Regions from separate parts of the Bacillus pfraonensis genome, predicted to be linked through region 1. Evidence: riboswitches for the same ligand, from Rfam matches in the RefSeq annotation. Region 1 holds a riboswitch; each other region holds the start of a gene.
The links. Region 1 has a riboswitch for S-adenosylmethionine ahead of KFD70_RS23425 (methionine ABC transporter ATP-binding protein). Riboswitches for the same ligand answer to the same signal wherever they lie in the genome.

Region 1 (3,264 bases):
CATTCTTGCAATCCCAATTGAAGCAACCAGCGTCATTGGAAAGATTGCTGCTGCCGTTCCGATTGTTGTTCCGATAACAGTGCGCGTTAAAGGACTTAATGCTACTAAAAAGATAATAAATGGAATGGGACGAATCGTATTAATAACAATATTAAGAATAGAAAAGACCAGTTTGTTTTCTAAAAAATTCCCTTTTCTTGTAACATACAAAAGTAAACCTAGAGGTATACCAAGTATTGTGGCAAATATAAGGGTTACAATTACCATCAAGAGGGTATCCCCTGTCGCATCTAATATACGAGGCCAAAATATACTCCAATCAACTCGCATGAGCTTCTACCTCCTTCAACTGCACTTGCAGTCTTAGATGTTGTAATGCTTTTTGAATTTCTTTCTGTTCACCTTGTAGTTCTACAAGAAGATTTCCAAATAAAATATTTTGGAGTTCAATAATATTTCCATAAAGAACATTTACATCAACGTTATAATTTTTCGCAATATACGATAATATCGGTTGTCCTGTCTCTTCTCCAGTAAATGTTAAGCGATAAATCTGTCCACCATTTTGGATTTTAGCAAGAACACTTTCCGGTAAATGATCGTTAATAACAGATCGAACGAAATTTTGTGTCGTCTTTGTTTTTGGCTTTGTAAAAACATCAAATAATGTGCCTTCCTCAATCACTTTTCCTTTTTCCATCACGGCTACATGGTGACAAATTTCTTTCACAACCTGCATTTCATGTGTAATAAGAAGAATTGTTAAATTGTATTCCTTGTTTACTTTCTTTAGTAGATTCAAAATTTCTGTTGTTGTTTCAGGATCTAGTGCCGATGTTGCTTCATCACAAATGAGAATATCTGGTGACGTTGCAAGTGCTCTTGCAATCCCTACGCGTTGCTTCTGACCACCTGATAGTTGTTCTGGATAATAGTTTGCTTTATCTTCTAGTCCGACAAACTTTAGCAGCTCATTTACTCTTTCTTTTATCTCATTCTTTGGCAATTTCGCTAATTTCAATGGATAAGCAATATTCCCAAACACGGTTCTCGAATTAAATAGATTAAAACTCTGAAAAATCATTCCGATTCTTTGTCTTAGCTTTCGTAACTCCTTCGTTGATAAGGAAGTAATATCTTTATCATCTATCGAAATCGTTCCCGCTGTTGGTCGTTCTAACATATTCACTAAACGTAACAGTGTACTTTTTCCAGCTCCACTGAAACCGATAATACCAAATATCTCACCCTTATCAACCGATAATGTTACATCTTCGACGGCATGAACGGATTGCCCGGCTGATTCATATACTTTACTTACATTTTCAAAAGAAATCATTACTTTCCCCTCCTATATGCTGTAATAACTTGAAGCAGAGCTTTGAGGTAAAATAAAAAATGCCCTCCTTCTTATCCGTAATAAAAATAAGAAGAAGAGCACTTATATACTCATTCACATCTTCTCATCTTCCAAGCCTCTCAGAGCTTGCTGGAATTAGCACGGTATTCAAAAACCCGTTGCTGAGGTATCATAGGGCCAGTCCCTCCACCTCTCTGGATAAGAGTGTATCAATTTAGTTGTCATTTAATTAAGTTTTATTATAAAACTCGGAAAAGTTAGAGTCAATAAAAATATTAGAAAATAATATTTTTATTTTCTACAAGATTATAAAACAGAAAGATATTATATCCATTACACTTCTTTCTATTTGATTTTCCCCACTGATTATTAGCCCTCACCAATCGGACTTTTACGGATAGTTTATCTCCCATCTAATTTCTTTAGAAAAACGGAAGCAGCTCGCTCAGAATCACAGGACGCCCGCGCCTTAGGCAGAGAGGCGTTTTTCGCCTCGTCCGAGGGGGTGAAACGACCGGAGATTCTAGCCGCTAGAGTTGGACATTGCTCCCGCCGAATTTTGAGGTGGGAGTATTACCGCCCTAAAATAGCGGGATAAATCCTAAAGCAAATTTTACATGAATGTAAAATTCTTCTTCACATCTTCTTTCTCAAAGGAAAATATCCTCTGTTAATGGAATAACATTATATGAATAAGAAATAAAGACGGAGGACGATCGTTCATATGAAAACAGCCCTTTTACTCGTTGATATTCAAAATGATTATTTTCCAAATGGTAAAATGGAACTGCGCGGTGCCGTTGAAGCTAGCGAATATGCAAGTCAACTGCTCCAGCATTTTCGAGAAGTGAATCAACCTATATTTCATATCCAACATGTATCTATGAAAGAAAATGCTACTTTTTTTCTCCCGAACACGGAAGGTGTCCACATCCATAAAAATGTTCGCCCCTTAAAAAATGAAACAGTTATTCTCAAAAACTATCCAAACAGCTTTCGGGAAACAGACCTACTAGAGCAATTACAAAACTTAGAAATTGAACATGTGATTATATGCGGGATGATGACTCATATGTGTATTGATGCTACAGTAAGAGCTGCTTTTGATTTCGGTTTTCATTGCACTGTTGTACATGATGCATGCGCAACAAAAGATCTCCTCTTTAAAAATGCTACAATTCCTGCTGTCTATATCCATAATACAATTTTAGCAAGTTTGAATGACGTATATGCAGATGTTATGAGTACAGAAGAATTCTTAAGTTTTAGAAACTCCATCTGAAATAAAAAATCATGTCCCTCACTGACAGAGACATGATTTTTTATACTGCTATTCATAGGCTAATGTAGCTTAAAATCTCCCGAACTTGTTTTCACTTTTTTTCCTCAGCACCTTTACTCCCATTAACTTATTCTTTGACTTCTCTTCATCTTGTATTATTCTTTGTATAATAAATATGATTTAGAGATTCTTATTGTTAAGAATAGAGGGGTGAAAAATCATGCAGCCAATTAAGATTGGGAAATGGATATTGGATGTTGATATTGAGAAGACAAGAGAATTTTATCAAAAAGAGTTCGATACTTGTAAATGCCAGGATTGCAGAAATTATTATATATTAGCTTCTAATGAATTAAAGCCTGCAATTTCTGATATATTTTCTCTATTGGGAATTACCCCCTCAAAACCAGCAGGACTCTCTGCATATCCAACAGAAAACAGCGAGATTCTTCTATACATGGGTCACTATCATTTTGTAGGTAAAATGCTTAAAGGTCCACTGTGTACAACCAGCCATTTTACAGAGGAGAATACAATTGAGTTAGACGGTTTCTGCTTAGGGATTTCAGAAGAGTTACTATTTGTTCCAGAAGAATTTCCAGAACCTATACTACAATTAGAA
Region 2 (3,264 bases), on a different contig from region 1:
TACGATCAATTGCCCAAAATAAATTAACAGCTGTCGGACGTGAGGTTGCTAAATAATTGCAATCTCTTTTAAATTGTTTTTCAAAGTCAGTGATATTCGCAGCATTATATTTTTTTGCGGCAAGTGCTAAACCAAAAGCGGCGGTAATACCAATTGCAGGTGCCCCGCGCACTTCTAACATAACAATACTTTTCCACACATCCTCAATACTGGTTAACGTTTTATATTCTACAACATGCGGTAATTTCGTTTGATTTAATAATGCAATAGAATCTCCTTTCCAGCTTATAGAACGCGGAATGGCAACTGTTGTCATCATGCTTTCACCTTCCCTGAAACAATATATTGAAATAACGTTTGGAACAATCGAGTATCTGCACCTGTCGTTTCATGTAACAATAGTTCTCTGCCCAAGTTTAATGCATGCTTTTTAGTTTGAATTCTTCTATTCTTATCCTGAATTCCATCTAAATCTGCTACGTGTGCTAATCCAATTGTTCGACGAATGACTTCACACCCAGCAAATCCAACTGCATCAGCAAAAATATTTTGCAGTACAATTGCAAGCCATTGTTTCTCCTTTGTATATGATTCTACTCCTTCTAGTACCCATAGCTTTGTAAATACTTCTACAAAATTACTCCATGTTTTTTCAATATGATAGAATAATACACTTCGCTTCTCTTCTCTTGATAGCGCATTTAATAATAAATTTGCTATAAATTGACCTAGATCAAATCCTAATGGCCCAAATGTTGCAAACTCTGGATCAATTATCTTTGTTTCAGAAGGTGATGAAAAAATACTACCTGTATGTAAATCGCCATGAATTAGTGCTTCTTTTCTCGTTAAAAATTTATATTTATACTGCGCTACTTGTAATTTCAATTTCTTATCACACCAAAGTTCATCTAATGTAGGCTGTAATTCTTTCTCATAATTATTTGTATCATAATTTCCAAACGGATCTGTAAACACAAGATCTTCTGTAATTTTGCAAAGATCAGGATTTACAAATTTTCCGTCTAGCACCCTTTTCTCTTCTGCTAATAGACCAAAATCTGACGTATAAAAAAGAACGTGTGCCAAAAAGCGTCCAATATGCTGGGATAAAAGTGGATAATCTTCCCCTTCAATCAAACCTTTACGAGTAATAGTAAGAGATGATAAATCCTCCATTACCGTTACAGCTAACTCTTCATCGTGACCATATACTTTCGGAACATATTCTGGTACATATTTCGCAAAAACTTGCAATGCTTGACTTTCAATTGTGGCTCTTCTTAGCGAAAGTGGCCAGCTTTCCCCAACGACTTTCGCATACGGGAGAGCTTGTTTTACAATGATACCGCGTTCTCCATCATGGAGCCGGAATACATAATTTAAATTTCCATCCCCTATTTCATGGCAAGTCACCTTTGCTTTTTGCTCAAAGTACCCCTGCTCTTTTACATACTCAACTGCTGTTTCTTTTGTTAATGAACAATATCCCATTTTTTATCCCCCTTTATTAAATTCAGAGGCTTTTCATTATAAGAAAAACCTCTTTCCATGAAGAAAGAGGTTTGAAGTTGATCTTCTCCCCTCTTATCTGTCAGAAAGCCATCCTTTCTGCTGGAATTAGCACCGTGCCTTTTTGGCGCATAAGCGCCCCATCTCACAATGGTATTACGGTCGGTTGCTGGGTTTCATCGGGCCAAATCCCTCCACCTGCTCTTGATAAGAGTTGCATGATTTATTCAAATTTTTAAGTTTCTGTTACAGAATATAACAAGAATAAAAATCATTTGTCAATATTTTTATTTATATAATTCCGGACGTCGATCAGCAAAAACAGGAATTCCCTTTCGTACTTCTTTAATTTTTTCTAACTCTACATTCCCATACAAAATAGACTCTTCTTCTCCTGCTTCTGCTACAATTTCTCCCCATGGATTAACAATTAGAGAATGTCCAGCAAACACATTATTTGGATCCTCTCCTGCTCTATTGCATGCAACCACATAACATTGATTTTCAATTGCTCTCGCTTGAAGAAGTAAGCGCCAATGAGCTAAGCGAACAAGCGGCCATTCTGCTACAACGAATAATACATTTACTCCTCTTACAGTATGAACACGCAGCCATTCTGGAAAACGAATATCGTAACAAATGACACCACCGCACTGTACACCATCCAATGTAAATTCTCCTGTTTTATCACCTGCTATTAAATAGTTATGTTCATTCATCAACTGGAACAAATGAACCTTACTATACTCACTTTGTAGTTTTCCTTCCCGATTCACTGTATACATCGTATTCATAACACCGTGCTTTGTTTGTTTCGCAATAGACCCCCCAACAATATTCACACAATATTGTTGGGCCCATTCTGAAAGAAGTTGCTTTGTTTGAATACCATCCCCATCTGCAATTTCCGGCACTCTCTCTAAATCATAACCAGTCGTCCAAAGTTCTGGTAATACGATAATGTCCGGGTTTCCTTGCATCGCTTCTTCTATTTTTTTCTTTGCATTTTCAATATTTATTTTTACATTACCAAAAGCAATATCCATTTGAATACATGCGACTTTCATTCTATCGACCCCATCTTCAATTATTTTTTCTTTACAAAAACTTAGAAAGGTTATATCATTTGTCACTAGAATTGTAACAACTTTCAAAAGAGGTGGAAAGTATGAAACATTTTCAACCTTCCGAGATTACAACATCATTACCAACACAATTTTTTGCTTCACTTGTTGCAAAAGTTAACAAAGTCGTTGAAGCAGGGCATGATGTTATCAATCTAGGTCAAGGCAATCCAGATCAACCAACACCGCCGCATATCGTAACAGCTTTACAACGTGCAGCAGAAAAAACAGTTCATCACAAATACCCGCCATTCCGCGGACATGAAAGCTTAAAAAAAGCCGTTGCGACATTCTATAAACGTGAATACGGAGTCAAAATAAACCCTAAAACAGAAGTCGCTATCTTATTTGGTGGTAAAGCAGGGCTGGTTGAACTACCGCTTTGTTTTACAAATCCTGGTGACACAATACTTGTACCTGATCCAGGATATCCTGACTATTTATCAGGCGTCGCTTTAGCGAAAGCAAAGTTTGAGACGATGCCATTATTAGCAGAAAATGATTTTTTACCGGATTACACTAAAATTAATGATGCTATTGCCAAACAAGCCAAATTGATGTTTTTAAATTATCCTAATAATCCAACTGGTGCTATTGCATCAAAAACGTTCTTTGAACAAACAATATC
Region 3 (3,264 bases), on a different contig from region 1:
AAATTTATCTGGGATTTCAACATTCTGCAGTACAAGATCATGGCTAGCGGTTCCACGCATCGCAACACTATCCCATGTCTCTTCAATCAACACACCCTTTTCATGTCTTGGAATCACAAATTCTCCTATCTCATCTCGCCCTTCAATGCTCGCAGATATAATGAAATAATCAAGTACTGGCGCCATTGTTGTGAACGTTTTTCTTCCATTTATAATCCACTTATCACCTTTTTGGACAGCGAGCGTTTCTGGCTTTCCTCCCCGCGTTGGACTCCCTGTCTTTGGTTCAGTTGCTGCCCGGTTAAAAAGAGCGCCTTTTTTTACTTCTTCACAAAACCAAGAAAACATCTCAGGTTTCCATGAGCGATTTTCCGCAAGTTCTTTCACTATTCCAAGATGCCAACCGATTGATAAAGCTGTTGCTCCGTCTCCCTCTGCAATCTTTTCTTGAAATAAAACAAAATCATACAATGAAATGGCCTTTCCTCCGACATCTTTTGGTAATGTTAACTTCGTATAACCGATATGCTGCAACTCTTTAATATTTTCAAAAGGAAAAGATCCGAGTTCACTCAGTTGATGTTCCCTTCCTGCAAATTGCGGAACTAGCTCCTTTAGTTTCTCCAATACGAGAACTTGTTCTTCTGTTTCTATAAATGATAATGTCATATCAAGATCTCCTTTACTTTAAGTAATCAGGAAGCACGAATCCTTCAAATTGTTCTTCAGATTGAATCATCTTTTTAAATTCTGGTGAATGGTACGCTTCAATTAAGTCTTTCGCAAATTGTTTTGCTTTATCTTCATCACGAACAGTAACAATAATTCTGTGTTGCGAAGGTGTTTTTTCTAATTCCAATGCTTCTTTTAACTTATGTCCAGATGAAATGACAAGGTTTCCGTTAATAATACCGTAATCTAAGTCTTTCATCGCTCTTGGGATCTGTGGTGATTCAAGCGGTACTAATTTGAAATCTTTCTTTTTAAACGTAATGTCTTTTTCAGAGATTGTTAAAATATTTACATTTTCTTTTAATTTCACCCAGCCAATCCCTTCTAAAATACGTAATGCTCGTTCTAAATTAACTGGATCATTTGGTACCCCAATCTTCATTCCATCTTTCAAATCATCTAATGATTTATGTTTTTCAGAGTATACACCTTGAGGTGCTGATGGAACTTGAATAACACTTGAAATTTTCGCATTATTTTCTTTTGCGTAAGACTTCATAAAAGCAGTACTTTGAAATATATTTGCATCAATATCCTTATTCGTTAATGCTGGATTTGTTTCGTTTGGTGAATTAAACTCAACAATTTTAATTTTGTACCCCTTTTTCTCTAAGTACGGTTGTACTGCTTTTTTCACTTGATCGCTATATGGGCCAGGTGTAAAGCCTAAACGAATCTCTTTTTGATCGCCCCCTGATTTCTGCGTACAACCAGTAATAATAAATAAACTACATACAATACTTACAAGTGCAAAAAATAAACGCTTCATCCCTTCTCCTCCTACTAAAAAACAACCTTACATATAAGAAGGTTGTCATCTCTTTTCCTTCTTATCTACTCGGAATTAGCACCTTTTTTATTAACAGATAGGTTGCTGAAGTTTCATTGGGCCGTTCCCTCCACTTCTCTCGATAAGATTATATTTGATTATGCATTCTATTGTGTCACTATTCCGATGAAAATACAAGGTTTTTTATTTAAAAATTTTCTATAATTTGTAAAGTCATAAAAAATCCGCATCATATTTGCATAAAAAAGGATAGACTCCGTAGAACCACTCTACCTTTGTCTATCCTTTTCTTTATTTTTTAATCGCCTTTCAACATACGTAAAGGTAACGATGCAACATACCCAATATAAGAACATAATTCTTTAAAGAAAAATGGAATTTCTGTATCTAATGTTTTATACGCTGACGTTGGCGTTGGTGATGCATATGCATCCATCCCAATATGCTTCGCTATTTTCATCGCTCGCTTCATATGAAGAGGATCACTTACAATCGTGTATGTATGTAAGCCATTATCAATTCCGACCTGCTTTGCATTCTTTAAATTATCTTCTGTAAAACGCGACTGTGTTTCAATTAATATATCTTCATCCTTTACGTTATGCTTTAATGCATACGCTTTCGCAGTGCGTGCTTCTTCCTGCTCTGCTTCAAATTTCGTACCACCTGTAAAAATAATTTTTTTAATACTTCCATTCTTATACAAAGAAATTGCATGATTGATTCTTTCACGAAATACAGGAGACGGTTTTCCGTTCCAAGAAGCCGCCCCTAGTACAATAGCAGCATCTGTATCCACCTCATCTGTTTTAAAACGATAACTCCAAATATCGTAAGCTGCATAACTTATAAATAGAATGATAGAACTAACCATGAGTAAGAACACTTGCAAAACTCTTCTTTTTTTACTTTTTTTATTTTGTTTCATTTGTACTGGCCCCCGTGCATTATCCATACTTCTAAAAAATAATCTATTTTAAATCATTATATTTGAGTTCATTTGAAAGAAGGCACGTTTCTAAACAATTGATTCGTGCTATAAAGGGTTTTCATTCAAATAGAGGATTTTTCATTTACTATTTTTTGTGGTTCATATTTTATGAATTTGATTTATGTACAAAATTTCTCATACAACTCTATTGTAACGAATTTCTTCACAGAAGGGAATGATGAAACAAAAGTATATAAAAAAAGGAATCACTTTGTAAGAAAAAAGAAGTGATTTTCCTAATTTCATAGAAACACACCTCTTTTTTCTATCTACTTTATAATCCAATATTTCATATGCTGTTCTTCCAGTACACATTTGAATCCTGTTTTTTCTAAAACCTTACTTGAGGCAATATTACTCTTGAAACAATCCGCTTTAATGATTTGCACCTCATTAGTCTGCTGTAGCCATTCAACGAAAGCTTTTGCCATTTCAGTTGCATAGCCATTCCCTTGATATTCTGGCACAATACTATATCCAATCTCTACTGTATCCCTTGAATCAGGTGCACCTTTACAACCCATATCACCAATAATTAGATTATCTTCCTTATGAATAATGAGCCCACTCCATTTACTTTGCTTTAGATTTTTTCGTAAACCTTCCGCAATCCACGGCAAGATATCTTTATAATCAGGCATGGGCCATTCTAAAGATACTTTATATGGTATGATTTCTTGCAGCTCTTCTCTTCCTTTTATCGTTGCCTCAACAAGTTCTAATGTAAAGGGAATCATTTTTAGTCTCTTTG

Region 2: linked by a shared signal. The riboswitch ahead of mtnK (S-methyl-5-thioribose kinase) and the one ahead of KFD70_RS23425 (methionine ABC transporter ATP-binding protein) in region 1 are both predicted to bind S-adenosylmethionine.
Region 3: linked by a shared signal. The riboswitch ahead of KFD70_RS11050 (MetQ/NlpA family ABC transporter substrate-binding protein) and the one ahead of KFD70_RS23425 (methionine ABC transporter ATP-binding protein) in region 1 are both predicted to bind S-adenosylmethionine.

Annotation. Positions count from the first base shown of each region.
Region 1 covers NZ_JAHCDO010000032.1:1,493-4,756, forward strand. Annotated here, with positions in the region: gene KFD70_RS23420 (methionine ABC transporter permease) at 1-330, opposite strand, end outside; gene KFD70_RS23425 (methionine ABC transporter ATP-binding protein) at 320-1,339, opposite strand; SAM riboswitch class I at 1,461-1,565, opposite strand; gene KFD70_RS23430 (cysteine hydrolase family protein) at 2,085-2,642, shown strand; gene KFD70_RS23435 (hypothetical protein) at 2,863-3,264, shown strand, end outside.
Region 2 covers NZ_JAHCDO010000012.1:50,765-54,028, reverse strand. Annotated here, with positions in the region: gene mtnA (S-methyl-5-thioribose-1-phosphate isomerase) at 1-319, opposite strand, end outside; gene mtnK (S-methyl-5-thioribose kinase) at 316-1,494, opposite strand; SAM riboswitch class I at 1,585-1,726, opposite strand; gene KFD70_RS13330 (carbon-nitrogen family hydrolase) at 1,800-2,666, opposite strand; gene KFD70_RS13325 (pyridoxal phosphate-dependent aminotransferase) at 2,681-3,264, shown strand, end outside.
Region 3 covers NZ_JAHCDO010000009.1:226,977-230,240, reverse strand. Annotated here, with positions in the region: gene KFD70_RS11055 (acyl-CoA dehydrogenase family protein) at 1-669, opposite strand, end outside; gene KFD70_RS11050 (MetQ/NlpA family ABC transporter substrate-binding protein) at 683-1,501, opposite strand; SAM riboswitch class I at 1,560-1,650, opposite strand; gene KFD70_RS11045 (YdcF family protein) at 1,821-2,450, opposite strand; gene KFD70_RS11040 (GNAT family N-acetyltransferase) at 2,783-3,264, opposite strand, start outside.